Regions from separate parts of the Exiguobacterium sp. LL15 genome, predicted to be linked through region 2. Evidence: a T-box and tRNA genes for the amino acid it is inferred to sense, from the RefSeq annotation. Region 2 holds a T-box; the other holds one or more tRNA genes.
The links. A T-box is a leader RNA that pairs with one kind of tRNA and senses whether it is charged. The one in region 2 lies ahead of ileS (isoleucine--tRNA ligase), so its partner is inferred to be a tRNA-Ile.
Positions count from the first base shown of each region.

Region 1 (3,425 bases), 420 kb from region 2:
TTGACCTGCACGTTCTTCACCGACAAACATCCGTTTTTCACACATATCGGCATTCGACAATAAGACCGCACAGCCGGAGTTCTCAATTTCCTCAACTCCACGACGAACCCAACCGACACAATGTGGATCATCGAGATAATCTTCTTGTTCACCATACGCTTTGTGATACCGTGCATAGAGTAAGGCATCAATCATTTCTTTTTTTCCTTCTACCGGATGTGGTCCTTGCACACCATAATAGTCACCGTAGAAGACACATGGATAACCATCTTTACGAAGTAAAATCGCCGCGTAAGCATGTTGTTTAAACCAGTCATCCACCCACGACTCCAGTGATTCGCCCGGTTGTGAATCGTGATTATCGACGAACGTGACGGCATTCGTCGGGTGTGATTCGACAAGGGTATCCGCAAACAACGTCGTCATATCAAAGTCTTGCCCCTGCTTCGAAGCTTCATGGAACTTGTAATGAAGCGGAACATCGAATAAATCGATCGTATAGTCGACGCTATCGAGGAAATGACGACAATCATCGAGATCTGATTTCCAGAACTCACCGACCATATAGAAGTCACCTTCACTTTTTTCAATCATTGATTTTGCGAATTCATGAACGAATTCATAGTTGATATGTTTGATGGCATCGAGTCGGAAACCTTGGCAATCAATTGTTTCTTGGAACCAATGTCCCCAGCGGATCATTTCTTCTCGGACTTCAGGGTGATTATAATCGATGTTCGCGAACATCAAATAGTCATAGTTTCCGAATTCATCATCAACTTGATCATTCCAATCTTTATTTTTACCGGAAATTTTAAAGACACCCGTCTTTTCTTCACGAGCATCAAAATCCGTTCCATTGAAAAATTCATGTGTCCAGATGAAATCTGAATATTTTCCGTTACGTCCCGGGAACGTAAACTTCGTCCAAGCTTCGATTTCAAACTCTTCTGAAATTTCTTTCGAACGATCTTCCGGATGGACTTCGACGACATTGATTGTCTCGAGTTCATCGGCTGCTGCTTTATGGTTCATGACGACATCCGCGTAAACAGCGATATCGTTCTCACGAGCAACCTGGATCGCTTCGACGAGTTCATCTTTCGTACCGTATTTCGTACGGACCGTTCCTTTTTGATCAAATTCGCCTAAATCATAGACGTCATAGATGCCATATCCTGTATCTTCATCCGATTGACCTTTTGACGCCGGTGGAATCCACACGGACGTGATGCCGGCAGCACGTAATTCAGGCGCCCGCTCTTTCAAGCGTTGCCAGTGCTTCCCATCATTCTCTACATGCCACTCAAAAAACTGCATCATCGTATGGTTACGTTCCATCTCTCTTCGCTCTCCCTTAGTTACTATAGTATGAATATTATTACAATATCTTTACTATTCCCCGGGGGAACAAAAATAAACGCTCCTCGTTTTTCAACGAGAAGCGTTCTACTGAATGGACCCTGCAGGGCTCGAACCTGCGACCGGACGGTTATGAGCCGTCTGCTCTGACCAGCTGAGCTAAGGGTCCTTAAGTAATAGTAGCGGCGGAGGGAGTCGAACCCACGACCTCACGGGTATGAACCGTACGCTCTAGCCAGCTGAGCTACACCGCCATGATGTATGTTTCTTACTCTTACTAGATTACGAGATGTAGCGAAACTTGTCAATATGCTATTTCAAAAAAATAAACAGCTGATTTCATTTTTTGAAATCAGCTGTCATAGATAAATCGTATTTCACTTAGTTCGTTAAAGCCGTCCGCTGTTCAAGGACGAGATCCGTGATGTTGACAGCGTGATCGCCAATTCGTTCGAGGTTCGACAAGAGATCGACGAAGATCATCCCTGCTTGTCCCGTACATTCGCCAGCGTTAACACGAAGGACGTGATGCTTACGGAATGACCGTTCGAGTGCATCGAGTTTACCTTCGAGTTCCAGAACCTTGCGAGCTCGTGTGACATCATCCTCTTCGACAGCGCGAACGGCACAATCGACGATTTCTTGTGCCAAAGCGTACATGTCATCAAGCTCTTGCTTCGCTGATGATGTGAACTGAATCCGGTTGACGATTTGGAAGTCAACCAATTCGACGATGTTTTCGACGTGGTCACCAATCCGTTCAAAATCGTTGACGGCATGCATCAGTAACGAGTGCTCATTTGATTCACGCTCTGATAAATCATGTGCCGCTACTTTAACGAGATAACTCGTGACTTCTGTATTTAAATGGTTGATCGCATATTCAATCTGTTGTGATTCCGATACATCTTTCTTATCATGCGATTGTGTGTAACGCTGTGCTTTTGCAAGTGCGTCTTTCGAGAATTCACCCATACGCAATACTTCGAGCTTTGCTTGGTTTAATGCGAGTGCTGAAGATTGGTTCAAGATATTTTGATCCAGATGACGCGGTTTTGAATCAATCGTCGTATCCGTACCCGGTACGATTTTTTGTACAAGCCATGCGATTTGCGCAATGAACCAACACTGAATCAACGTATTGACGACGTTGAATGTTCCATGTGCAAAGGCGATTTGCATTTTTGGACCTAAATCAAGCGCGCCTGTGATCCAAGTAATGAAGCTTGAGAAGATTGGTAATGCAATCAGGAACAATACTGTTCCGATGATATTGAAGATGACGTGTGCTGCTGCTGTTCGTTTAGCTGCAATCGACGCACCAAGTGCTGCGAGTACTGCTGTGATTGTCGTTCCGATGTTATCACCGAACAAGACGGGAAGTGCTGCTTTGATATCGATCATGCCACCAGCGTATAGCTCTTGTAAGATACCGATCGTTGCTGACGACGACTGAACAAGAACGGTAAAGATCGTTCCGACGAATACACCAAGCAATGGGTTATCCGACATCGATACCGTCAACTCACGGAACCAGACACTTGACTCAAGTGGAGCCATTCCGTCGCCCATCAATGTCAAACCATAGAACAATGCACCGAAGCCAAAGAAAATCTGTCCGATGTATTGAACCCGTTCTTTATTGAAGAAGAAGATCAAGAAAGCACCAATGGCGATTGCTGGAAGCGCAGCTTCCTTGACGTTAAAGCCGATGATGAAGGCCGTAATCGTTGTTCCGATGTTAGCCCCCATGACGACTCCAATCGCCTGTCGTAAATTCATCAGACCTGCACTAACGAGTCCGACGACGATGACGGTCGTCCCTGACGACGACTGTATCAAAATCGTGACGACGATACCTGCTAGGATACCTAACAGTGGGTTCGTCGTATATTTATCGAGGATATAACGTAATCGGTCTCCTGCTGTTTTTTGGAGCCCATCTCCCATATACTTAATACCGAATAGGAAAATCCCGAGTCCACCGATGAAGGTGAAAATCATTTCCTGCAAATCATAGTTCATCTTGCCAGCTCCTTTATTTCATGTGGATTGATGTGTTT
Region 1 is NZ_JANFNX010000001.1:1,976,014-1,979,438, forward strand. It holds gene NOM72_RS10365 (alpha-amylase) at 1-1,341, opposite strand, end outside; tRNA gene NOM72_RS10370 (tRNA-Ile) at 1,458-1,531, opposite strand; tRNA gene NOM72_RS10375 (tRNA-Met) at 1,543-1,616, opposite strand; gene NOM72_RS10380 (Na/Pi cotransporter family protein) at 1,744-3,387, opposite strand.
Region 1: it has a tRNA-Ile gene. The T-box ahead of ileS (isoleucine--tRNA ligase) is inferred to sense a tRNA for this amino acid. The anticodon was not compared.

Region 2 (3,425 bases):
GATTGTTCAATTGGCGATTTTGTTGATCATGTTCTTCTCGTATTTTACGTGGGCACGTTCAGGAGAAGACAGTCGACCGACACCGAATGATGAACTTGGAGAAAAGATTACGACGGAGAGTGGGCTCGTTAGCTACAAAATTCTGATCGTCCTGATTTTTGGATTCATCTGTCTCGATTACTTTTTGCATGAATCAGCGAATCTGTTATTGATCGTCTTGTTCGCGATCGGACTGACACTGTTGCCGATCATTGAATTCCTAAAGGCACGATCCTATCGATGAAAAGGAATGGCAGTCGATCTTCTGCAATGGATGTTAGATACATTACTGGGAGAGACGACTCGTGTAAAAGTGCAAGTGCCAATTAACAGCGATTTTTTATGGAGGAAGGGAATCACCGTGACAGAATTAGAGTACCGATTAAGGAAACATATTGCTGAGATGGATTTCGAGAAAGCAGCGAAACTATTTTTAGAGTTAACAAAAGAAGAGCAATTCAACATGATTCTTAGTGCAGGGTTTGATACGTTTCATCTCACGATATATGCCTTTATGAATTATTTACTCCAACACCACGAATCGAGCGAGATACATGATTTGACATCTTCATTGATGCTACATCCACTTTGCCATCTCGAGGGAGCTTGCGTAATCGCTTTATTCCATGCAAAAAAAGCAGTCGAACTAGATCCTGATAACATCGAATGGTACATCAATTTGTTGATGTTTGAAAAGCATCCCGATGCTTGGTTTGCGCAATCAGAAGTAGAAGAAGTCTACCGACGGATCAAAGAGTTAGAGTCGAAGAACCTAAAGTGAGATCTTTGACAGACCACTCACTCCGCAAAATCGAGTACATATACAAATCATCGAACTGACCACGTGTTTTCTCATATTGACGAAGCAACCCTTCCCGCTGGAATCCAAGCCGTTCAAGCAATTGGTGTGAAGCAGTATTTGCTGGTAAGACAAGTGCTTCGATACGATTTAAAGAGAGCTTCTCAAACCCATATGTGATGACTGCAAGTGCTGCTTCTTTCGCGATGCCTTGTCCCTGATAGGCAGGATTCAACTCAAAACCAAGTTCTGCCCGCTGATGGCGTGCCGACTGATTCAAGAATCCGCAACTGCCGATGATGACATCGTCTTCTTGTAACGCGATCCCGAACCGGATACCCGTGCCATCGCGACGAATCGAAGCGTACCAGTCAATCTCTTCAAGCGCGTCTGCTTCTGATTGAAAGGGGTCGAGCCCCATCTGTTTGACGACTTGTTCGTCTGATAAATAGGCGAGGACACTCGTAGCATCTTCGGGTAACACTTCGCGTAAGACGAGACGGTTCGTTTTAAGCGTTGGGAAAGTATGTAACATTCAAAAAAACTCCTTTGCAAGAAAATGTATAAAGCTGTTGTGCAGTCTTTAAGTCATATGGTAAGATTCTCCACAACAAGAGCATATCATTTCGTTGACGAGAAAGAGTAATGATTGTCCCTCTGCCTTACAGAAAACCGGGATTGCTGAGAGCCGGTAGCCAGATCAATCATGAAGATCCTCTCTGAGAAGTCACGCTGAACCATTCAGTAAGCGTGACCGGGTGTCCACCGTTACATGGAATGCGCATGATAGTGTGCAACTAAGTGCTGTCGAGAATAAGCATTCTCGGCGGAATATGGGTGGTATCGCGGTGAAGTCCGTCCCTGTCAAAGGGGGCGGACTTTTTTGTATTCTCTTAGTTACCGACAAAGGAGCGAACAAGAGATGACGTCACAAAATCAAGCAGAAACCGTACAACAACGCGAGGAGCGTGTCCGCAACAGATGGAAACAAGACCAAGTCTTCGCACGATCGATTGAACAACGCACGGAAGCGGAATTCGTATTCTACGAAGGACCGCCGACCGCGAACGGCTTACCCCACGTCGGTCATGCACTCGGACGAACCGTCAAGGATACCGTCGCCCGCTATAAGACGATGCAAGGATTCCGGGTCGAACGAAAAGCTGGCTGGGATACACATGGACTACCGGTCGAACTCGGGGTCGAGAAACAACTCGGCATCTCCGGCAAACAAGCGATCGAAGACTATGGTGTTGAAGCATTCATCGCACGCTGTAAGGAAAGTGTCTTCTCCTATGAAACACAGTGGCGTGCCTTCACGGAAAAACTCGGCTACTGGGTCGACATGGATGACCCTTACGTGACGATGGAGGACGAGTATATCGAAAGCGTCTGGCATATTCTCGGGACGATCCATGACAAAGGATGGTTGACGAAGGGACATCGTGTATCACCGTATTGTCCGAGCTGTCAGACGTCACTCAGTTCCCATGAAGTCGCGCAAGGCTATCAGGACGTGACGGACTTATCGGCGACGGTCAAACTCCCGATCGTCGGCATGGAACAGACATTTCTACTAGCGTGGACGACGACACCGTGGACGTTACCGGCAAACGTCGCGGTGGCGGTTCATCCGGAATTGACGTATGTCACAGTAGCGTTCGAAGGAGAGCGATTCATTGTCGCTAAAGCGTTAGTCGCTGAACTGTTCTCGGAATCCGTCGAGGTCGTATCCGAACAGCTCGGTGCGGAACTCGTCGGTTTGCGTTATGAACCACCGTTTGATTTCGTGACGCCAGAGAATGGTCATACGGTCGTCGGGGCGTCCTTCGTCCAAGCAACGAGCGGAACCGGACTTGTCCATCTTGCTCCAGCGTACGGGGAAGAAGATTACCGGGTCGTCCGGGAAAACGGTCTGTCATTCGTTAATGTCGTCGATGCTGCTGGATGTTACACGGATGCCGTTCCACCACTCGTTGGTCGATCCGTCAAGGAGTCAGACGTCGCGATCATCCAGCTGCTCGCTGAACAGGGACGCTTGTTTGCGAAAAAACGCTATACGCACAGCTATCCGCATTGTTGGCGATGTGACTCGCCACTGCTCTATTACGCACAAGACAACTGGTTCATCGAGACGACGGCCGTCAAGGAACAACTCCTTGCGAACAATGCATCTGTGACGTGGTACCCCGATCACGTCAAGGAAGGACGGTTCGGGAAGTTCCTCGAGCAACTCGTCGACTGGAACATCAGTCGTAATCGCTACTGGGGTACACCACTGAACGTCTGGGAGTGTGAAGCGTGTGACACGACGTTCGTTCCAAAAAACAAGGCTGACTTGTTGCACCGGACGACGACATCGACGGAATCCGTCGAGTTGCATAAACCATACGTTGATGCGTTATCGGTCTCGTGTCCGACGTGTCAGGGAGTGATGCACCGGACACCCGAAGTCATCGATGTCTGGTTTGATAGCGGAGCGATGCCGTTCGCGCAACAGCATTATCCGTCACGGACGCAGACGCTTAACCGCTATCCAGCCGATGTCGTTATCGAAGGCATCGATCAGACACGGGGCTGGTTCTAC
Region 2 is NZ_JANFNX010000001.1:1,555,016-1,558,440, reverse strand. It holds gene NOM72_RS08175 (hypothetical protein) at 1-283, shown strand, start outside; gene NOM72_RS08170 (hypothetical protein) at 290-820, shown strand; gene NOM72_RS08165 (GNAT family N-acetyltransferase) at 789-1,373, opposite strand; T-box leader at 1,459-1,704, shown strand; gene ileS (isoleucine--tRNA ligase) at 1,761-3,425, shown strand, end outside.